DNA from 2 places in the Kitasatospora sp. NPDC094019 genome. Region 1 is predicted to be linked to the other one. Evidence: predicted binding sites of a transcription regulator. Region 1 holds the regulator's gene; the other holds the start of a gene.

Region 1 (11,234 bases):
GCTGTTGACCGCGTGCAGGTCGTTGACGAGTGCCGGGAGTTCGTCGGGCGCGTGCCGGGCGAGCAGCCAGGAGTAGCCGTAGGAGTCCCTGGACGCCTCGACGGGGACGCCGCCGCGTTCGGTGTCGGCGTCGAGCAGGGCCCGGACCTGCCGTTCGACCTCGTCGAAGGCGCCGCCCTCGACGGAGGCGAAGCAGACCGAGCCGAGCCCGGTGGGCCGGAAGCCGGCCGCGGCCTCCAGGGTGAGGGCGGCGGACGGCACGCCGAACAGCTGGTCGAGGTCGGGCTTGACGGGCTTGGTGCGGCCGAACAGCGTGTCGAGGATGCCCACGACGGTCCTTCCGGTCAGGGGTGTGCGGGGCGATCGGGCGGGGCGGTCGGGTCCGAACGGGCAGGGCCGGACCGGTGCTGGTGGTAGGGGCGGTGGCGGTGGTGGGGCGGCCGGACGGATCAGCGGCCGAGGTCGGAGGAGATCTTCGCCAGCTGGGCCAGCCGCTGCTCCAGCGACGGGTGGGTGGAGAACAACTGGGTGGCGGCCTCCCGGGCGCTGAGCGCGGGTGCGAAGTAGAACGCGTTGTACGCCTGCGACTGGCGCAGGTCCCGGGTCGGGATGGCGGCGATCTGACCGGTCACCTTGGTGAGGGCCGAGGCCAGCGCGCTGGGCCGGCCGGTGAGCTGGGCGGCGGCCCGGTCGGCGGCCAGCTCGCGGTAGCGGGAGAGCAGCCGGGTCAGCAGGAAGCTGATCGCGTAGACGGCGACCGACACCAGGGGGATCACCAGGGCGGCGATCGCGGCATTGGAGTCGTTGTTGTTGCGCCCGCCGCCCATGAAGCCGCCGTACATGGCGATCCGGGTCATCGCGCCGGCCAGGACGCCGAGGAAGCCGGCCACCGTCATCACGGCGACGTCCCGGTGGGCGACGTGCGACAGCTCGTGGGCGAGCACGCCCTCCAGTTCCTCGGGTTCCAGCCGGCGCAGCAGGCCGGTGGTGACGCAGACCACCGCGTTCTGCGGGTTGCGGCCGGTGGCGAAGGCGTTCGGCATGTCGTTGTCGGCGACCGCCACCCGGGGTTTGGGCATGTCGGCGAGCGCGCAGAGCCGGTCGACGGCGCCGTGCAGCTGCGGGTACTGCTCCGGGGTGACCCGGTGGGCGCCCATCGCCCGTTCGGTGATCCGGTCGCTGAACCAGAACTGGGCGACGAACAGGCCGCCCGAGATCAGCACGACGATCGGCCACGCGCCGCGCAGCAGCACGATCAGCAGACCGGTGAATCCCACGTACAGCAGGCCGATCAGGAACATCGTCCCCACCATGCGGCCGGTCAGGCCGCGGTCGGGGGCGAAGCGGGTGTGCCGGTCCGAGCTCGTCATCTCTGCTCCTCCGTTCGCCGTCCGCTTCCGATGCTGCCACCGGGCGGGCCCCGCGGCATCACCCGCGCGCCGTGGACTGCGGGCAGGATCACCCCGGCCGGGCCGTTCCTGCCGTCGGACCCGGGCCTTACACTGGCAGGTACGGTTCTGGCACTCGTGCGTTCAGAGTGCCAAGGCCGGGCCCCGCGGGGTCGGACCGGACAGCTCGAACACGGACACATGCCACGACGGTGTGTCACAACGGACAACGCGTGAAGACGGAGGTGCGTGCCCATGGCCGGTGAGGTCCGCCAGCTCGACGACCGCAAACTCGCGGTGCTTCGCGCGATCGTCCAGGACTACGTGGGGACGGAGGAGCCGGTCGGCTCCAAGGCCCTGGTCGAGCGGCACAACCTCGGGGTCTCCCCGGCCACCGTCCGCAACGACATGGCGGCGCTGGAGGAGGAGGGCTACATCCACCAGCCGCACACCAGCGCCGGGCGGATCCCCACCGACAAGGGCTACCGGCTGTTCGTCGACAAGCTGGCCGAGGTCAAGCCGATGAGCGCGCCCGAGCGGCGGGCGATCCGGCACTTCCTCGACGGCGCGGTGGACCTCGACGACGTGGTCGCCCGTACGGTGCGGCTGCTCGCCCAGCTGACCCGCCAGGTCGCGGTGGTGCAGTACCCCTCGCTGAGCCGCTCCACGGTGCGGCACATCGAGCTGGTCGCGCTGGCCCCGGCCAAGGTGATGCTGGTGCTGATCATGAACACCGGCCGGGTCGAGCAGCGGCTGGTGGACTGCCCGGGCACGGTCGGCGAGACCGTGCTGGCGGACCTCCGGGGCCGGATCAACGCCCGGGCCGCCGGACAGCGGCTCCCGGACGTCCCGGGGCTGCTGGAGGAGCTGCCCGCGCAGTTCGATGCGGCCGACCGGCCGACCGTGTCGACGGTGCTGGCGACGCTCTTCGAGACCCTCGCGGAGCAGCGCGAGGAGCGGATCATGCTGGCCGGCACGGCCAATCTGACCCGCTTCGGCCACGACTTCCCGCTGACCATCCAGCCGGTGCTGGAGGCGCTGGAGGAGCAGGTCGTCCTGCTCCGCCTCCTGGGTGAGACCGCGGACGCCGGGATGACGGTCCGGATCGGGCGCGAGAACGCCTACGAAGGGCTGAATTCCACCTCGGTCGTCTCGGTCGGTTACGGTTCGGGCGACGAGAGCGTGGCCAAACTGGGGGTGATCGGTCCGACCCGGATGGACTACCCGGGCACAATGGGGGCGGTGCGAGCGGTGGCACGGTACGTGGGTCAGATTCTGGCCGAGTCGTAGGAACGGTCGTCGTCGGACAGCTGACGGCGCCCGAAGTCGCAAGCACTCACACAGGCGGAACAAGCGGAGCATTTGGTGGCCACGGACTACTACGCGGTACTCGGCGTCCGACGGGATGCGGGGCAGGACGAGATCAAGAAGGCGTTCCGGCGCCTGGCACGCGAACTGCACCCGGACGTCAACCCGGACCCGAAGACGCAGGAGCGGTTCAAGGAGATCAACGCCGCCTACGAGGTGCTCTCCGACCCGCAGAAGCGCCAGGTCTACGACCTCGGCGGCGACCCGCTCTCGCCGAACGGCGGCGCGGGCGCGGGCGGCTTCGGCGCGGGCGCGGCGGGCTTCGGCTTCTCCGACATCATGGACGCCTTCTTCGGCGCCGCCTCCGGCCAGCGCGGACCGCGCTCCCGGACCAGGCGCGGCCAGGACGCCATGATCAGGCTGGAGATCACCCTGGAGGAGGCCGCGTTCGGCACCACCAAGGAACTCCAGGTCGACACGGCGGTCACCTGCACCACCTGCAGCGGCGAGGGCGCCGCGCCCGGCACCTCCGCGCAGACCTGCGACATGTGCCGCGGCAAGGGCGAGGTCTCCCAGGTCACCCGGTCCTTCCTGGGCCAGGTCATGACCTCCCGCCCCTGCCCGCAGTGCCAGGGCTTCGGCACCGTCGTGCCGACCCCGTGCCCGGAGTGCGCCGGCGACGGCCGGGTCCGCGCCCGTCGCACCCTGACCGTCAAGATCCCGGCCGGTGTCGACAACGGCACCAGGATCCAGCTGGCCGGCGAGGGCGAGGTCGGCCCCGGCGGCGGCCCGGCCGGAGACCTCTACGTCGAGATCGCCGAGACCAGCCACCCGACCTTCCAGCGGCGCGGCGACGACCTGCACTGCACGGTCACCATCCCGATGACGGCGGCCTCGCTCGGTACCCAGGTGCCGCTGCAGACCCTGGACGGGATCGAGGAGGTCGACATCCGGCCCGGCACCCAGTCCGGCCAGTCGATCCCGCTGCACGGCCGGGGCATCACGCACCTGCGCGGCGGCGGCCGGGGCGACCTGATAGTGCATGTCGAGGTGCAGACGCCCACCAAGCTCGACCCCGAGCAGGAGGAGCTGCTGCGCCGCCTGGCGGTGCTGCGCGGCGAGGAGCGGCCGTCCGGCCAGTTCGCGCCCGGGCAGCAGGGGCTGTTCTCCCGGCTGAAGGACGCCTTCAACGGCCGGTAGCCGTCCCGCGCGGGGGTGCCGAGGCTTCCTCGGCACCCCTTTCGCGTTCCCGTCCCCGTTCCCACCCCGGAGGTTCCCCGCATGACCGCGCCCGTGTTCGTCGTCGACACCGAGCGGATCGCCGCCGCCGCGCCGGGCGCGTCCGTCCGGCTGGACGGGCCGGAGGGCCGGCACGCCGCCGCGGTGAAGCGGCTGGAGCCCGGCGAGGCGGTCACCCTGGCCGACGGCCGGGGCCTCGGCGTGGACGGCACCGTCGCGGCGGTGCACGGCAAGGACGCGATCGAGGTCACCGTGACGGCCGTGCGGCGCGAGCCGGAGCCGTCGCCGCGGATCGTCGTCGTCCAGGCCCTGCCCAAGGGCGACCGGGGCGAGCTGGCGGTCGAGACCATGACCGAGGTCGGCGTGGACGTGGTGATCCCCTGGGCGGCGTCGCGCTGCATCACCCAGTGGAAGGGCGAGCGCGGCGCCAAGGCGCTCGCCAAGTGGCGGGCCACCGCGCGGGAGGCCGGCAAGCAGTCCCGGCGGCTGCGCTTCCCCGAGGTCCGCGAGGCGATGACCACCCGGCAGCTGGCCCCCGTGCTGGCCGCCGCCGCGTTCGCCGCGGTGCTGCACGAGGAGGGCTCCGAGCCGCTGGCCGGGGCGGTCCTGCCGGACACCGGGGACCTCGTGCTCGTGGTCGGCCCGGAGGGCGGCGTCTCGCCGGAGGAGCTGGCCGTCTTCGCCGGGGCCGGCGCCGCGCCGTACCGGCTCGGCCCCTCGGTGCTGCGCACCTCCACGGCCGGGGTGGCGGCCGGCGCGCTGCTGCTGGGCCGCACCGGCCGCTGGGCCTGACGGCGGCGTCCCCCGTCGGGGTTTCGCGGACCGCGAAGTGCGGGCGCGCCGCGCCCCCGCCTGCCTAGGGTGGCGACCGTGAGCGAACCCGAGAGCACCCCCGAGGGCGCCTACCTGCGCCACCCGCACCTGCACGGCGACCTGGTCACGTTCGTGGCCGAGAACGACGTCTGGCTCGCCCCGCTCGACGGCGGCCGGGCCTGGCGGCTGACCGCCGACCACCGTCCGGTCCGCAGACCGATGTTCTCCCCGGACGGCCGCCGCATCGCCTTCACCTCCACCCGGGACGGCGCCCCCGAGGTCCACCTGGTCCCGGTGGACGGCGGCCCGTCCCGGAGGCTGACCCACTGGGGCGACGCGCAGACCCAGCTGCGCGGCTGGACCGCCGACGGCCGGCCGATCGCCACCACCGCCGCCGGCCAGTCCTCGCTGCGCCGCACCTGGGCGCTGGCGGTGCCGCCGGACGGCGGCGAGGCCGCCCGGCTGCCGTACGGGCCGGTCGGCGGCCTGGCCTTCGAGCCCGGCGGCGACCGGGTGCTGCTGGTCTCCGCCCACAGCGTCGAGCCGGCCTGGTGGAAGCGCTACCGGGGCGGGCGGACCGGCCGGCTGTGGATCGGCACCGACCGCTTCGAACGCGTGCACGAGGAGCTGGACGGGAACATCGAGTCGCCGCTCTGGGTGGGCGGGCGGATCGCCTTCCTCTCCGACCACGAGGGCGTCGGCGCGCTGTACTCCAGCCTCCCGGACGGTTCCGACCTGCGCCGGCACGGCATCTCGCCGGAGGGCTTCTACGCCCGCACCGCCACCACCGACGGGAGCCGGGTGGTCTGGCACAGCGCCGGCGACCTGTGGCTGCTGGAGGACCTCGACGGTGCCGAGCCGCGCCGCCTGGACGTCCGCCCGTCCGGTCCGCGCACCGGCCGCCGCCCCCGCCCGGTGTCCGCCGCGCACTGGCTGGAGGGCGCCGCCCCGGACCGCACCGGGCGGGCCGGGGCCGTGGTGGTGCGAGGTTCCGTGCACTGGCTGACCCACCGGGAGGGCCCGGCCCGGGTACTGGACGAGACGCCGGGCGTGCGCGGCCGGCTGGCCCGGGTGGTGCCCGGCCCGGCCGGCGAGGACGCCGCCCAGGGCGTGGTGTGGGTGACCGACGCCGAGGGCGAGGACGCGATCGAGTACGCGCCCGCAGTGCTCGGCGCCGAGCGCCGCCGACTGGCCGCCGGCCGGCTGGGCCGGGTCCGCTCGCTGCTGGTCTCCCCGGACGGCAAGCAGCTGGCGGTCGGCGCGCACGACGGCCGGGTGCTGCTGGTGGGCCTGGCCGACGGCGCCGTGCACGAGCTGGCGCACAGCACCGACGGCGAGGTCAGCGGCCTGGCGTTCAGCCCGGACTCGGCCTGGCTGGCCTGGTCGCAGCCGACCCTCGGGCCGTGGTCGCTGCGCCAGATCGTGCTGGCCAACCTGGCCACCCGGACGGTCTCCGAGGCCACCCCGCAGCGGTTCGTCGACACCTCCCCGGCGTTCACCGCCGACGGCCGGCACCTGGCGTTCCTCTCGGTCCGCAGCTTCGACCCGGTGTACGACTCGCACGTCTTCGACCTGTCCTTCCCCAACGGCTGCCGCCCGTACCTGATCACGCTGGCCGCCGACACGCCGTCGCCGTTCGGGCCGCGCCGGGGCGGCCGACCGGCCGGCGGGGAGGACGACGAGCCGAAGGGCCGCCGGGCGGACGGCGAGGAGGGCGCGGCGGACGCGCCGCCGGCGACCCGGGTCGACCTGGACGGCATCGCCGACCGGATCGTGGCGTTCCCGGTCGAGGGCGGCCGCTTCGGCGTCCTGCGGGCCGCCAAGGACGGCGTGCTGTGGACCAGGGTCCCGCTGCTCGGCGAGCTGGGCGACGAGGCCGCCTCGCTGGAGGACGAGCGCCCGCGGCCGACCCTGGAGCGCTTCGACTTCCGCAAGCGCCGGGCGGAGCAGCTGGTGGACGGCCTGGACGCGTTCGCGGTGAGCGGGGACGGCACCCGGCTCGCGGTGCTGGACGAGGGCGAGCTGCGGATCGTGCCCGCCGACCACAAGGCGTCCGGCGAGGACGACGAGATCGACGTCGACCTGGACCGGCTCCGGGTGACGGTCGATCCGGCGGCCGAGTGGCGGCAGATGTACGACGAGAACGGCCGGCTGATGCGGGACAACTTCTGGCGTCCCGACCTCGGCGGGGTGGACTGGGCCGGGGTGCTGGCCCGTTACCGGCCGCTGGTGGAGCGGCTCGGTTCGCACGACGACCTGGTGGACCTGCTCTGGGAGGTGCACGGCGAGCTGGGCACCTCGCACGCGTACGTGGTGCCGCACGGGCTCCACACCGAGGCGGCCCGCCGGCAGGGCCTGCTGGGCGCGGACCTGGTCCGGGACGGCGAGGTGTGGCGGGTCGCGCGGATCCTGCCGGGGGAGTCCTCCGACCCCCGGGCGCACTCACCGCTGGCCGCCCCGGGCGCGGCCGTCCGCCCCGGGGACGCGGTGCTGGCGGTCAACGGCCGCCCGGTGGACCCGGTGACCGGCCCGGCGCCGCTGCTGGCCGGCACCGCCGGGCAGCCGGTCGAGCTGACGGTCGCGGGGAAGGACGGCACCGACCAGCGGTACCCGGTGGTGGTCCCGCTCGCCGACGACGAGGCGCTGCGCTACCACGACTGGGTGGCCGGGCGGCGGGCCGCCGTCCGGGAGCTGTCGGACGGCCGGCTCGGCTATCTGCACATCCCCGACATGCAGACCACCGGCTGGGCGCAGATCCACCGCGACCTGCGCTCGGAGATGGCCCGGGAAGGCGTGGTCGTCGACGTCCGGGGCAACCGGGGCGGGCACACCTCGCAGCTGGTGGTCGAGAAGCTGGCCCGGCGGATCGTCGGCTGGGGCGTCGCCCGGGACGCCGCCAGTCCCTCGCCGTACCCGGAGGACGCGCCGCGCGGCCCGGTGGTCGCGCTGGCGGACGAGTACTCGGGCTCGGACGGCGACATCGTCAACGCGGCGATCCAGGCGCTGGGGATCGGCCCGGTCGTCGGTACCCGCACCTGGGGCGGGGTGATCGGCATCGACAGCCGCTATTCGCTGGTGGACGGGACGCTGGTGACCCAGCCGAAGTACGCGTTCTGGTCGGAGCAGCGCGGCTGGGGCCTGGAGAACCACGGGGTGGACCCGGACGTGGAGGTGCCGTTCCCGCCGCACGCCTGGGCGGCGGGGGAGGACCCGCAGCTCGCCGAGGGGGTGCGGATCGCGTTGGCGGCGCTCGCCGAGCGGCCGGCGAAGACCCCGCCGGTGCTGCCCTGGGAGGCGTAGCCGGTGCGGCGGCGGGAGGCCGGGTCCGGCCCGGCCTCCCGCTCCGGGGCGGCCCCCGCCGAGGGCGCGGGGCGGCGGGGGCACCGGTGCGGGGAGTACCGGCGGGCGACGGCGGGGCTCGGCTAGCATGCCGCCGTACGCTCCCACCAGACCTGCACCAGCATCCCGCGAGGAGATCCCGATGGCCGGCGAGCCGCAGCCCGACTGCCTGTTCTGCAAGATCGTGGCGGGCGAGATCCCGGCCACCGTGGTCCGGAAGACCGACCGGACCCTCGCCTTCCGCGACATCGCCCCGAAGGCCCCGGTGCACGTCCTGGTGATCCCGCACGCCCACTACCCGAACGCGGCCGCGCTGGCCGAGGCGGAACCCGACATCGCCGGCGAACTGCTCGCCGAGGCGGGCCGGGTCGCCGCGGACGAGGGCGTCGAGGACTACCGGCTGATCTTCAACACCGGCGCCGGCGCCGGCCAGACGGTCTTCCACGCGCACGTCCACGTGCTCGCCGGCACCTCCATGACCGAGCGCATGGTCTAGGCGTGTCGCAGCGCGAACTCGTCGTCCTCGGGACCGCAAGTCAGGTTCCGACCCGGCACCGCAACCACAACGGCTACCTGCTGCGCTGGGACGGCGAGGGCCTGCTCTTCGACCCCGGGGAGGGGACCCAGCGGCAGATGCTGCGCGCCGGGGTCTCGGCCACCCAGCTCACCCGGATCGCCGTCACGCACTTCCACGGCGACCACAGCCTGGGCCTGGCCGGGGTGATCCAGCGGATCAACCTGGACCGGGTCCCGCACCCGGTGGACGTCTACTTCCCGGCCTCCGGCGAGGTGTACTTCGAGCGGCTGCGGTACGCCACCGCCTTCCACGAGACGGCCGTGCTGCGGCCCCGGCCGATCGAGGAGCCGGGCCCGCTGCCCGCGCCCGGCGCCCGCTTCGCGCTGGAGGCGGTCCGGCTCTCGCACCCGGTCGAGTCCTTCGGCTACCGGCTGAGCGAGCCGGACGGCCGCCGGCTGGTGCCCGAACGGCTGGCCGCCCTGGGCATCGCCGGCCCCGACACCGGCCGGCTCCAGCACCAGGGCGCGATCGAGGTGGACGGGCGGCGGATCACCCTGGAGGAGGTCAGCGAGCCCCGGCCCGGGCAGCGGTTCGCCTTCGTCATGGACACCCGGCTCTGCGAGGGCGTCCACGAGCTGGCCGAGCGCGCCGACCTGCTGGTCGTCGAGGCGACCTTCTCCGACGCGGACGCCGGGCTGGCCGAGGACCACGGCCACCTCACCGCGGGCCAGGCCGCCAAGGTCGCCGCCGAGGCGGGTGTCCGCACCCTGGTGCTGACCCACTTCTCGCAGCGCTATCCCGACCTCGGCCAGCACCTCGCCGACGCCCGCAAGCATTTCGACGGGCCGATCGTGCTTGCCGAGGACCTCGCCCGGGTACCAGTACCGCCCCGGCACAAGTGAGGCGCCCACCCGTCAGGGCCGCGGTGAACAGCGTGGAAAACCGCTCGCGCCGCCCGGCGTTCTGCCGCAGCATCGTCGGGTGCGGCCCCGCCGCCCGCCGCGGCGATCACGTGCGCGGCGTACCCTGGTGCCCCGGAGAGACCGAGCGGCACACGAGACACGGATGGGATGAGGCAGGCCCCAGCGCCGACCTATGAGTGACACATCGCAGACCCGTACGAACGGACAGCCGCGCCCCGAACCGGCCGAGGACGGCCGGGTCAGCGCCCGCATCGTCATCCCCGAGAAGCATCCGATGGTCACCCTGCTCGGCACCGCCGACTCGCTGCTGCGGGTGATCGAGCGGGGCTTCCCCACCGCCGACATCCACGTCCGGGGCAACGAGGTGACCGCGACCGGCGAGCGCGCCGAGGTCGCCCTCGTCAAGCAGCTGTTCAGCGAGATGATGCTGGTGCTGCGCACCGGCCAGCCCCTCACGGAGGACTCCGTGGAGCGTTCCATCGCCATGATCCGCAGCGGCGTCGACGACCCGGACAGCCCGGCGCCGTCGACGGTGTTCACCGCGAACATCCTGTCCAACCGGGGCCGGACCATCCGCCCGAAGACCCTCAACCAGCAGCGCTACGTCGACGCCATCGACAAGCACACGATCGTCTTCGGCCTCGGCCCGGCCGGCACCGGCAAGACCTACCTCGCGATGGCCAAGGCCGTCCAGGCCCTCCAGGCCAAGGAGGTCAACCGGATCATCCTGACCCGCCCGGCCGTCGAGGCGGGCGAGCGGCTCGGCTTCCTGCCCGGCACCCTCTACGAGAAGATCGACCCGTACCTGCGGCCGCTGTACGACGCGCTGCACGACATGATGGACCCCGACTCGATCCCGCGGCTGATGGCCGCCGGGACCATCGAGGTCGCACCGCTCGCCTACATGCGCGGCCGCACCCTCAACGACGCCTTCATCATCCTCGACGAGGCCCAGAACACCTCGCCCGAGCAGATGAAGATGTTCCTCACCCGCCTCGGGTTCAACTCCCGGGTGGTCGTCACCGGCGACACCAGCCAGATCGACCTCCCGGGCGGCACCCGCAGCGGCCTCAAGGTCGTCCAGGAGATCCTGGTCGACGTGCCCGACATCCACTTCTCCGTCCTCACCAGCACCGACGTGGTCCGCCACAAGCTGGTCGGCCGGATCGTGGACGCGTACGAGCGCTGGGACGCCCTCCAGGAGGCCCAGGAGACCGAGGAGCGCAGGCTCCCGGTCAAGGCCGCCCAGCGGCGCGGCTCACGCGCACCCCGCCAGTCCCATCGCACCGAAAGCTGAGTAACCAGCCCGTCATGTCGATCGACATCGCCAATGAGTCCGGCTGGGACGTCGACGAGGAGTCCATCCTCGACGTCGCCCGGTACGCCCTGGACAAGATGCGGATCCACCCGCAGTCCGAACTGTCCGTGATCCTCGTGGACGGGGCGGCGATGGAGGAGCTGCACATCCAGTGGATGGACCTCCCGGGGCCCACGGACGTGATGTCCTTCCCCATGGACGAGCTGCGCCCCGGCAAGGAGGGCGAGGAGCTGCCGCAGGGTCTGCTCGGCGACATCGTGCTCTGCCCCGAGGTCGCCGAGCAGCAGGGCAAGGCCGCCCCGTCCAAGCACTCGATGGACGAGGAGATCCAGCTGCTCACCGTGCACGGCGTGCTGCACGTGCTCGGTTACGACCACGAGGAGCCGGAC
Region 2 (11,234 bases), on a different contig from region 1:
CGGTTCGGCCGGGCTGCTCCGCGCCGAGCTGCTCGCCGCCCCCGGGGACCGGGTGCTGCTGATCACCTGGTGGTCCGGCGAGCCGGTCCCGGTGCCGGAGCCGCCCACCGCCCTGCTGGGCCGTCCGGCGCACCGCTGGTCCTTCACCAGCGAGCATGTGGAGTAGTCGCCCGTAGCCGTTCGCACGCCCGACCGGGAACCGAACGTCCGACCGTTACCGTGCTAGTGATCGAGGTCGCGGCACGGGAGCGGGGAGCAGGGCGCGGTGAACACGCAGGCACGGGGCAGGACGACGGTGTACGCGGCGGGGGTGCTGGCCCTGTTGGCCGCCGTCACCGGGTGCACGAGCGACGGCGGCAGCGGCGCGGCCTCGGCCGCGCTGGTCCCGGCGGGCGCCTCCCCGACGGGCGGTTCCCCGGGGACGGCCGCCCCGGCGCCCTCGCGGTCCGGGAGCCCGGCTCCGACCGCGTCCCCGACCGGGGGCGGCCCGGCCGCCGGGGACGCCGCCGCGTGGGCGAAGTGGCACCTCACGCCGCTGCCGCCGGCGCCGCCCGCGCCCGCCGACAAGCCGGTGAAGCTCGCGCGGACCGGGCCGGTCCCGGTGTTCAGCGAGGTGAGGACCCCCGACAAGGTCGTCTTCGTCACCATCGACGACGGTGCCGAGAAGGACCCGAAGTTCGTCGAGATGCTGACCGACCTCAAGGTGCCGGTGTCGATGTTCCTGACCCGCGACATCGTCAAGGACGACTACGGCTACTTCAAGCGCCTCCAGGCCCTCGGCAACCACGTCCACAACCACACCGTGGACCACGCCCAGCTGAGCAAGGTGCCGCCGGAGAAGCAGAAGTCCGAGATCTGCGACGCCCAGGCCGCGCTCACCCAGCAGTACGGCACCCCGCCGCTGCTGTTCCGCCCGCCGTACGGGGACGGCGCCAACACGCCGGCGCTCAACACCGCGGTGCAGCAGTGCGGGCCGAGGGCCGTGGTGCTGTGGCGCGAGTCGATGCAGATCCACGACATGCAGTACCAGGCCGCGGACAAGAAGCTGCGGCCCGGCGACATCGTGCTCGCCCACTTCCGGGGCCCGAAGGACCTCAAGGGCGAGACGATGACGCAGATGTTCGGCGAGCTGCTGGCCCGGATCCAGGAGCAGGGCTTCGCGGTGGCCCGGCTGGAGGACTACATCGAGGCGCCGGCCGCCTGAACGGCCGCGGCCGGTCCGGTGACGGGGTGGCCCAGCATCATCAGCGGGCCGTTGTCGGTGCGGCTGAGGACCACCGTGACGGCGTTCGGACCGGTGGGCCGCAGCTGCCGGCGCAGTTCCTCCGGGGTGATCGCCATCCCGCGCTTCTTGATCACCACCGTGCCGACCTTCCGCTCGCGCAGCAGCGCCTTGAGCTTCTTGATGTGGAACGGCAGCACGTCGGTGAGCTCGAAGGCGTGCGCGTACGGGGTGTCGACCAGCTCGTCGGAGGTCAGGTAGGCGATCTTCGGATCGATCAGCCGCCCGTTCACCAGCCCGGCCACCTCGGCGACCAGGTGGGCGCGGATCACGGCGCCGTCCGGCTCGTACAGGTAGCGGCCGACCGGTCCGGCCGGGGGATCGGGCAGGTCGCCGCCGGTGAGGCCGGCCCGCCGCGGCAGCAGGGTGGCGCGGTGCGGATGCCCGGCCCGGGTGCCGAACCAGAGCACCGCCTCCTTGACGTCGCCGTGGTCCGAGACCCACTCGGCCTCGGCGTCGGCCGGCACGGCCTCGTGCGGGATCCCGGGCGCCACCTTGAGCGCGCCGACGGGGGCGCGCCGACCGGCCTCGATCGCCCAGGACAGCGGCGGGGCGTACGCCTCGGGATCGAAGACCCGGCCGCGCGCGGTGCGCCGGGCGGGGTCGGTGAAGACCGCGTCGTAGCCGGTGACGTCGACCTCGGCGACGTCCGCGCAGCGCACCTCGACCAGCTCGGCGAGGCCGAGGGCGGCCGCGTTGGCGGTGAGGGCGGCACAGGCCGCCGGGTCCCGGTCGACGGCCAGCACCTCGATGCCGGCCCGGGCCAGCGCCAGGACGTCGCCGCCGATGCCGCAGCAGAGATCGGCCAGCCGCTTCACCCCGAGTCCGGCGAACCGCTCGGCCCGCCACTCGGCGACCTCGCGCCGGGTGGACTGCTCGACGCCGTTGGGCGTGAAGTACATGAGATCGGCGTCGGCGCCGAACTTGGCCCGGGCCCGCTGGCGCAGCCGGGCCTGGCCGAAGGCGGCCGACACCAGCTCGGCGGGGTGCTCCTTGCGCAGCCGGGTGGCCAGCGCCAGCTCCTCCTCGGGCGCGAACTCGCGCAGTTCGGCGAGCAGGGCCTGGCCCCGCTCGGTCAGCAGGGCCCGCAGGTCGTCGTTCTCCACCCGCCCATTCTCCCCGGTCACGGGGGCCCGGGGCGCCGGGTCCCCGGGCGGGATCGGGGCGGTCGCGGTTCGGGCGCGGGGGCGTCGGACGGGACCGGCCCGCGTGGCGTTGGCACTCTGGTTGACTGAGTGCTAACGGCCGCCTATGGTCATCACTAGCACTCACCACCGGGGGAGTGCTAACGCGAAAGTGCGTGTCTGACCCCCGCGACGGCAGATCCGCGAGTTCGCCCCTACCCGTTAGAAAACCCCGTAATCTCCGAAGGGGAGCTCGGACGTGACCACCAGCAGCAAGGTTGCCATCAAGCCGCTCGAGGACCGCATTGTGGTCCAGCCGCTCGACGCCGAGACCACCACGGCCTCCGGCCTGGTTATCCCGGACACCGCCAAGGAGAAGCCCCAGGAGGGCGTCGTCCTGGCTGTCGGCCCGGGCCGCTTCGAGGACGGCCAGCGTCTTCCGCTCGACGTCGCCGTGGGTGACATCGTCCTGTACTCGAAGTACGGCGGCACCGAGGTGAAGTACCAGGGCGAGGAGTACCTGGTGCTCTCCGCGCGCGACGTTCTCGCGATCATCGAGAAGTAAAAGCGTTCAGCCACGCCCCGGATCCGTGTCCCTAGTGACAGGGGCCGGGGCGTGGCTGTTGGTTCACGTAGTCGAGCGGCCGGCGACGGCCGCACCCCGAAGGAATAGGGAACATGCCGAAGATCCTGCAGTTCGACGAGGACGCCCGCCGCTCGCTCGAGCGCGGTGTCAACAAGCTGGCCGACACCGTCAAGGTGACCATCGGCCCCAAGGGCCGCAACGTCGTCATCGACAAGAAGTTCGGCGCCCCGACCATCACCAACGACGGTGTCACCATCGCCCGTGAGGTCGAGCTCGACGACCCGTACGAGAACCTTGGCGCGCAGCTCGTCAAGGAGGTCGCCACCAAGACCAACGACGTCGCGGGCGACGGCACCACCACCGCCACCGTGCTGGCCCAGGCCCTGGTCAACGAGGGTCTGCGCAACGTCGCCGCCGGCGCCGGCCCGGCCGCCCTGAAGAAGGGCATCGACAAGGCCGTCGCCGCCGTCTCCGCGCACCTGCTGTCGGTCGCCCGCGAGATCGAGGGCAAGGACGACGTCGCCGCCGTCGCGAGCCTCTCCGCCCAGGACACCCAGGTCGGCGAGCTCATCGCCGAGGCGATCGACAAGGTCGGCAAGGACGGTGTCATCACCGTCGAGGAGTCGAACACCTTCGGCGTGGAGCTGGACTTCACCGAGGGCATGCAGTTCGACAAGGGCTACCTGTCGCCGTACTTCGTCACCGACGCGGAGCGGCAGGAGGCGATCCTCGAGGACCCGTACATCCTGATCAACCAGGGCAAGATCTCCTCCATCCAGGAGCTGCTGCCGCTGCTGGAGAAGATCCTGCAGGGCGGCACCTCCCGCCCGCTGCTGATCATCGCCGAGGACGTCGACGGCGAGGCGCTGTCCACCCTCGTGGTGAACAAGATCCGCGGCACCTTCAACGCGGTGGCCGTGAAGGCCCCGGGCTTCGGCGACCGCCGCAAGGCGATCCTCGGCGACCTGGCCGTCCTCACCGGCGGCACCGTGATCTCCGAGGAGGTCGGCCTCAAGCTCGACCAGGCCGGTCTGGACGTGCTGGGCTCCGCCCGCCGCGTGACCGTCACCAAGGACGAGACGATCGTCGTCGACGGTGCCGGTGACTCCGAGGCCGTGGCCGGCCGCGTCGGCCAGATCAAGGCCGAGATCGCCAACACCGACTCGGACTGGGACCGCGAGAAGCTGCAGGAGCGCCTGGCCAAGCTGGCCGGCGGCGTCTGTGTCATCCGCGTCGGTGCCGCCACCGAGGTGGAGCTGAAGGAGCGCAAGCACCGCCTGGAGGACGCCATCTCGGCGACCCGCGCCGCGGTCGAGGAGGGCATCGTCGCCGGTGGTGGCGCCTCGCTGGTCCACGCCGCCAAGGTGCTGGACGAGGGCCTGGGCCTGACCGGCGACGAGGCCACCGGTGTCGCGGTCGTCCGCAAGGCGCTGCACGAGCCGCTGCGCTGGATCGCCCAGAACGCCGGCCTGGAGGGCTACGTCATCACCTCCAAGGTCGCCGAGCTGGAGCTGGGCCAGGGCTACAACGCCGCCACCGGCGAGTACGGCGACCTGGTGAAGGCCGGCGTCATCGACCCGGTCAAGGTCACCCGCTCCGCCCTGGAGAACGCCGCCTCGATCGCCTCCCTGCTCCTCACCACCGAGACCCTCGTGGTGGAGAAGAAGGAGGAGGAGGCCGAGGCCGGTCACTCGCACGGCGGTCACGGCCACTCGCACTGAGGCCCGACGCACTGACCGGAGGCCCGGTCCGCGCCCCGCTGGGGGTGGCGGGCCGGGCCTCCGGCGTTGCGGCGGGACCGGGCCGGGCCGGGGCGGCGCCGGTGTGTTCCATCCTTCAACTATCAGTTGAATTTTGCTTGTTGCAAAGAATGCCTTATATCTTGGAGGCATGATCGAGGCCCGCCACCTGCGCGTCCTGCGTGCCGTCGCCCGCACCGGCTCCTTCTCCGCCGCCGCTCGTGAGCTGGGCTGCACCCAGCCCGCCATCAGCCAGCAGATGAAGGCGCTGGAGAAGTCCGTGGACACCCCGCTGGTGGTCCGTTCGGGCCGCGGGATGCAGCTCAGCGAGGCAGGCCGGGTGCTGCTCAAGCATGCCACCGGAATCCTCGCCGGACTCTCCGCCGCCGAGGAGGAGGTGGCCGCGATCGCCGGGCTGCGGGCCGGCCGGGTCCGGCTGGTGTCCTTCCCGACCGCCAGTTCGACCCTGGTGCCTCCGGCCGTCGCCCGGCTGCGGGGCACCCATCCGGGGGTCCGCGTGTCGCTGGTCGAGGCGGAGCCGCCGGAGTCGCTGGCGATGCTGCGCGGCGGCGAGTGCGAGGTCGCGCTCGCCTTCCGCTATCCGCAGGCCCCCGGTGCCGCCGTCACCGCCGCCGCGCCCGTGCACGGCATGCCGCGGGAGGCGCGCGCCGAGGCCAATCTGGAGGCCCAGCAGCTGAGCGCCGGCGCCGACTGGTCCGATCTGGTGGCCACCCCGCTGCTGGACGACCCACTGGTCGGCCTGCTGCCCGCCGGGCACCGGCTGGCCGGGCGCGGCGGGCCGGTGGAACTGGCCGAACTGGCGGAGGAGCAGTGGATCGCCGGCTGCCCGCAGTGCCGGGGTCATCTGGTGGAGCTGTGCGCGGGAGCCGGCTTCGAGCCGCGGATCGACTTCGCCACCGACGACTACCCGGCCGTGGTCGGGCTGGTGGCGGCCGGGCTCGGGGTGGCGGTGCTGCCCGGCCTGGCGCTGGAGTCGGTACGCCCGGACGGGGTGGCGACGGTGGCGGTGCACGCCGCCTCGGGGGCGCCGGCGGTGCGGCAGGTGGTCGCGCTGACCCTGCCGGACCTCGCCGAGGTGCCGGCGGTGGCGCTGATGCTGGAGCGGCTGTCCGGGGCGGCCGCCGGGCGCTGACGCCGCCGACCCGCCCGCCCGGCCGCCGGGTCGGGCCGGGCCGGGCTTCGGGCGGACGTCACCCGGACGGGGCCGCCGGGCCCGGAGGGGGTGCCGCGAGGGCTCGTGGCGACCGCAGAAGAACCGCAGAAGAAACGTTTCTCCTCCCCGGCGCGGAACCGGCCGCCTACTGCTGGGACACGCCCGGAGCGACCAGCGGCACCTCCGCCAGGCGGTGGCGCGAGCGGCCCATCAGCTCCTCGCGCTCGTCCTCGGTGAGCCCGCCCCAGACGCCGTACGGCTCGCGGACCGCCAGGGCGTGCGCGGCGCACTCGGTCCGGACCGGGCAGCGGGTGCAGACCTCCTTGGCACTGGCTTCGCGTGAACTGCGGGCGGCCCCGCGCTCTCCCTCGGGGTGGAAGAAGAGGGAGCTGTCCACGCCGCGGCAGGCCGCGGAGAGCTGCCAGTCCCAGAGATCCGCGTTGGGGCCGGGGAGGCGGGAGAAATCTGCCATGGCTCATTCCCTTCAGAGGTCGTCGACCGCGGGCCGGTCACCAGCGGGTCGCGCTGGAGTCGGCTCGGCGGGGCGTCCGGCGCGGTGTGGACACCTGGAAATATGACTTACGGCAACTCCATGGACAAGTCACCCACAGAGTGGCACAACAGTCAATGACCATACAAAAGCTCTAAAAACGGGCAAAGTGGGCATGACTGTCGGGCCGGGAGTCACCCGGCGCAAGCGTGGCAATCGGGTGGCCGATGGGCGCGCGGGGCGCCGCTCGGGTGTGCGGGTCGTGCGCCCACAGCGCGCGAGCTGCGCAAAAGTGCGGCGTGTGCACCGCGATGCGGCTGATCGGTAACGGGTCGGCCACGTACAGTGGTGGAGATGGCCCTGAAGGCCGTAACTCATTCGAGTGATGGTCGTTGGAAGTGTGGAGGCGGTTAGCGGACGCCGGACGTCGGGAACGATCGCGGGGAACCTGGGCGATCGGCACGGAGTCCGACGCCGGTGGGCCGTGTCGGAGAGGTTCGTACCAGCCAGGAGGCTCAACGTGACGCGGATCAGCTGCGGAGGACGACGGTCATGACTTCCGTTCTCGTTTGCGACGATTCCCCGCTCGCCCGCGAGGCGCTACGCCGCGCGGTCGCGACCGTACCCGGTGTCGACCGGGTCACCACCGCGACGAACGGTGAGGAGGTCCTCCGCCGCTGGGTGGCCGACCGCTCCGATCTCGTCCTGATGGACGTCCGGATGCCCGGCCTCGGCGGGGTGGAGACGGTCCGGCGGCTGTTGTCCGCCGACCCGGGTGCCCGGATCATCATGCTCACCGTCGCCGAGGACCTCGACGGTGTCGCCCTCGCGGTCGCCGCGGGTGCGCGCGGGTACCTGCACAAGGACGCCTCGCGCGCCGAACTGCGGGCCACCGTGACCCAGGCCCTCGCCGACCCGACCTGGCGGCTCGCCCCCCGCCGGCTGCGCAGCCCCGACATGGGGGCCGCGCCGACCCTGACGGCACGTGAGATCCAGGTGCTCGAAGGCATGAGCCACGGCCGCAGCAACGCGGAGATCGGCCGGGAGCTGTTCCTCTCCGAGGACACCGTCAAGACCCACGCCCGGCGGCTGTTCAAGAAGCTCGGCGCCTCGGACCGCGCGCACGCGGTGGCCCTGGGCTTCCGGTGGGGCCTGGTCCGCTGACCGCCGGTGCCGCCGCCGGTTCCGGCACGCTGCTCGCGATTGTCCGTGCGGGGGCGTGTGACGTTACGGCCCCGAGGTTGCACCATGGAGGAGTGGAACACCTCGGGGACCAGCGGACAGGAACTGCGGCGAACCACACAGCCGCAGGAGACTCGGCGGACGGCGCGGCGGACGATCCCGTTCACGGCGGCGGGGCGGGAGGCGGTGCGGTGCAGGAGGGGCCGGTGGTGCGTACCGGAGCGGCACCGCATAACGTTCCGGTGCACAACTCCGGACGCGGTGCCGCGTTTTCCCGCGCGACCAGGCACCATGGACCGATGCGTGACGACGTGACCGGGTCTCCCGGTGAGGCGGACCCGGTGGAGGCCGAGCCCTCCGCGCCCGGGCCCGCCCCGGCGTACGCGGATCCGGCCGACGGACCGGGCGCGCTCGCCGCGCTCGTCGCGGCCGCCGTCCGGGGCGAGGGCCCGGCGATCGACGCCCTGCTCGCCCACGTGCACCCGCTGGCGCTGCGCTACTGCCGCGGCCGGCTGGTCCGGCTGCCCGGCGGGGCCCGGCACCACGTCGACGACATCGCCCAGGAGGTCTGCGTCGCGGTGCTCTGCGCGCTGCCCCGCTACCGGGACCAGGGCCGCCCCTTCGAAGCCTTCGTCTACGGGATCGCCGCCCACAAGATCGCCGACCTCCAGCGGGCCGCGATGCGCGGGCCCGGATCGACCGTGGTCCCGCAGGACGACCTGCCGGAGGTGCCGGACGACGCGCTCGGCCCGGAGGAGCGGGCGCTGCTCAGCAGCGACGCCGCGTGGGCCAAGGAACTGCTCTCCAACCTGCCGGCCCGGCAGCGCGAGCTGGTCCTGCTGCGGGTGGCCGCCGGTCTGTCGGCGGAGGAGACCGGCGAGGTGCTCGGCATGTCGCCGGGGGCCGTCCGGGTCGCCCAGCACCGGGCCCTCAGCCGTCTCCGCGCCCTGGCGGAGGAGTCCTCCTAGCGGCGGGGAGCACCGGCTCCCGCCCCGGCCGTCGGCGCCGGGCGGAGCGCCCCGGAGGCGGGCGGGCGGGGCGCGGAATGGCTCATGGTGGGCCGGTGTTGTCAAGGGCACACGAGGACCCATTCGCGGTGCCAGTACCATGGGGTATCGGCGTCTGGGCGGGTCGCCAAAGTTCCGACGGTGCACACGGGGTTCCCCTGGAGGATCCTCCTATGGACACCGGGCTTTCGGCGGTCCGAGCGAGTGAGCTGATGACTGCGCCCCCACCCTCAGGGCGTGAGCTGATTAGGCCGGCCACGGAAGGTACCCCCGAAATGTCTTACAACGCCGCAGGCGTACCCGAGAAGTTCGCGATGCTCGGGCTCACGTACGACGACGTCCTGCTGCTGCCGGGGGCGTCCGAGGTGCTGCCGAACCAGGTCGACACCTCCTCCCGGGTCTCCCGCAACGTGCGGGTGAACATCCCGCTGCTCTCGGCCGCGATGGACAAGGTCACCGAGGCGCGGATGGCGATCTCGATGGCCCGTCAGGGCGGCGTCGGCGTCCTGCACCGCAACCTGTCGGTCGAGGACCAGGCCAACCAGGTCGACCTGGTGAAGCGCTCCGAGTCCGGCATGGTCACCGACCCGATCACGGTCGGCCCGGACACCACTTTGGCCGAGGCCGACGCGCTGTGCGCGAAGTTCCGCATCTCCGGTGTGCCGATCGCCGACGAGGGCGGCAAGCTGCTCGGCATCGTCACCAACCGCGACATGGCCTTCGAGTCGGACCGCAGCCGCCGCGTCCGCGAGATCATGACCCCGATGCCGCTGATCACCGGCAAGGTCGGGATCTCCGGCGTCGACGCGATGGCGCTGCTCCGCCGCCACAAGATCGAGAAGCTGCCGCTGGTCGACGACGAGGGCCGGATCAAGGGCCTCATCACCGTCAAGGACTTCGTCAAGGCGGAGCAGTACCCGAACGCCGCCAAGGACGCCGAGGGCCGGCTGCTGGTCGGTGCCGCCGTCGGCGCCAGCGCCGAGGCGTTCGACCGCGCCCAGGCCCTGGTGGAGGCGGGCGTGGACTTCCTCGTCGTCGACACCTCGCACGGCCACAGCCACAACGCGCTGGCCTGGATCGCGAAGATCAAGGCCGCCGTCGGCGTCGACGTGGTCGGCGGCAACGTCGCCACCCGTGACGGCGCCCAGGCGCTGATCGACGCCGGCGTGGACGGCGTCAAGGTCGGCGTCGGCCCGGGCTCCATCTGCACCACCCGTGTGGTCGCCGGCATCGGCGTTCCGCAGGTCACCGCGATCTACGAGGCGGCCCTGGCCTGCCGGGCGGCCGGCGTGCCGGTCATCGGCGACGGCGGCCTGCAGTACTCCGGCGACATCGGCAAGGCGCTTGCCGCCGGCGCCGACACCGTGATGCTCGGCTCGCTGCTGGCCGGCTGCGAGGAGTCCCCGGGCGAGCTGCTGTTCATCAACGGCAAGCAGTTCAAGTCCTACCGCGGCATGGGCTCGCTGGGCGCCATGCAGACCCGCGGCCAGGCGCGCTCCTTCTCCAAGGACCGCTACTTCCAGGGCGACGTCACCTCCGACGAGAAGCTGATCGCCGAGGGCATCGAGGGCCAGGTCCCCTACCGCGGCCCGCTGTCCGCGGTGCTGTACCAGCTGATCGGCGGCCTGCGCCAGACCATGGGCTACGTGGGCGCCGCCTCCGTCGCCGAGATGGAGAGCAAGGGCCGGTTCGTCCGGATCACCTCGGCGGGCCTCAAGGAGAGCCACCCGCACGACATCCAGATGACCGTCGAGGCGCCGAACTACACCAGCCGCGGCTGATCCGGGGCTCGTCGGGAGGGCCCGCCACCGGCCGGTGGCGGGCCCTCCCGCCTGTCCGGACACCGGTGGGGCACCGGTCGGGCCCCGTCCGGGGAACGGGGCGGCGCCGTGCGGCCGGCGGGGGGTGCGGGATACTGGGGGCGGCCGGGGTGACCCGGCCGGCATGAGGCAATACCAGCAGAAGGGCTCGAAGTGACCGAGATCGAGATCGGGCGTGGCAAGCGCGGCCGCCGGGCGTACGCCTTCGACGACATCGCCGTCGTCCCCAGTCGCCGTACGCGCGACCCGAAGGAGGTCTCGATCGCCTGGCAGATCGACGCCTACCGTTTCGAGCTGCCGTTCCTGGCCGCGCCCATGGACAGCGTGGTTTCCCCGCAGCAGGCCATCACGATCGGCCGTCTCGGTGGCCTGGGCGTGCTGAACCTCGAAGGTCTCTGGACCCGCTACGAGGACCCGCAGCCGCTGCTCGACGAGATCGCCGCGATCACCGACGAGGCCGCCGCCACCCGCCGGCTGCAGGAGATCTACTCGGCGCCGATCAAGGCCGAGCTGATCAAGCAGCGGATCCAGGAGGTCCGCGACTCCGGCGTGGTCACCGCCGCCGCGCTCTCGCCGCAGCGCACCGCCGAGTTCTCCAAGGCCGTCGTGGACGCCGGGGTCGACGTCTTCGTCATCCGCGGCACCACCGTCTCGGCCGAGCACGTCTCCGGCGCCGCCGAGCCGCTCAACCTGAAGCAGTTCATCTACGAGCTGGACGTCCCGGTCATCGTCGGCGGCTGCGCCACCTACACCGCCGCCCTGCACCTCATGCGCACCGGCGCGGCCGGCGTGCTGGTGGGCTTCGGCGGCGGTGCCGCGCACACCACCCG

What was found. Region 1 encodes HrcA, which represses chaperone genes, less so after heat shock. Its sites were predicted from a motif close to TTNGCACTCNGNNNNNCNGAGTGCNAA; they were not measured.
Region 2: the regulator HrcA is predicted to act here: its motif matches at 2,498-2,524, upstream of groES (co-chaperone GroES).

Annotation. Positions count from the first base shown of each region.
Region 1 is NZ_JBIWIF010000001.1:959,239-970,472, reverse strand. It holds gene ACIQ9P_RS04570 (hypothetical protein) at 1-330, opposite strand, end outside; gene htpX (zinc metalloprotease HtpX) at 450-1,370, opposite strand; gene hrcA (heat-inducible transcriptional repressor HrcA) at 1,644-2,678, shown strand; gene dnaJ (molecular chaperone DnaJ) at 2,754-3,896, shown strand; gene ACIQ9P_RS04550 (16S rRNA (uracil(1498)-N(3))-methyltransferase) at 3,978-4,727, shown strand; gene ACIQ9P_RS04545 (S41 family peptidase) at 4,806-8,048, shown strand; gene ACIQ9P_RS04540 (histidine triad nucleotide-binding protein) at 8,230-8,583, shown strand; gene ACIQ9P_RS04535 (ribonuclease Z) at 8,586-9,506, shown strand; gene ACIQ9P_RS04530 (PhoH family protein) at 9,700-10,824, shown strand; gene ybeY (rRNA maturation RNase YbeY) at 10,839-11,234, shown strand, end outside.
Region 2 is NZ_JBIWIF010000006.1:161,419-172,652, reverse strand. It holds gene ACIQ9P_RS15505 (hypothetical protein) at 1-166, shown strand, start outside; gene ACIQ9P_RS15500 (polysaccharide deacetylase family protein) at 266-1,204, shown strand; gene ACIQ9P_RS15495 (methyltransferase domain-containing protein) at 1,180-2,409, opposite strand; gene groES (co-chaperone GroES) at 2,666-2,971, shown strand; gene groL (chaperonin GroEL) at 3,085-4,713, shown strand; gene ACIQ9P_RS15480 (LysR family transcriptional regulator) at 4,883-5,884, shown strand; gene ACIQ9P_RS15475 (WhiB family transcriptional regulator) at 6,051-6,377, opposite strand; gene ACIQ9P_RS15470 (response regulator transcription factor) at 6,948-7,559, shown strand; gene shbA (RNA polymerase sigma factor ShbA) at 7,877-8,545, shown strand; gene guaB (IMP dehydrogenase) at 8,860-10,365, shown strand; gene ACIQ9P_RS15455 (GuaB3 family IMP dehydrogenase-related protein) at 10,558-11,234, shown strand, end outside.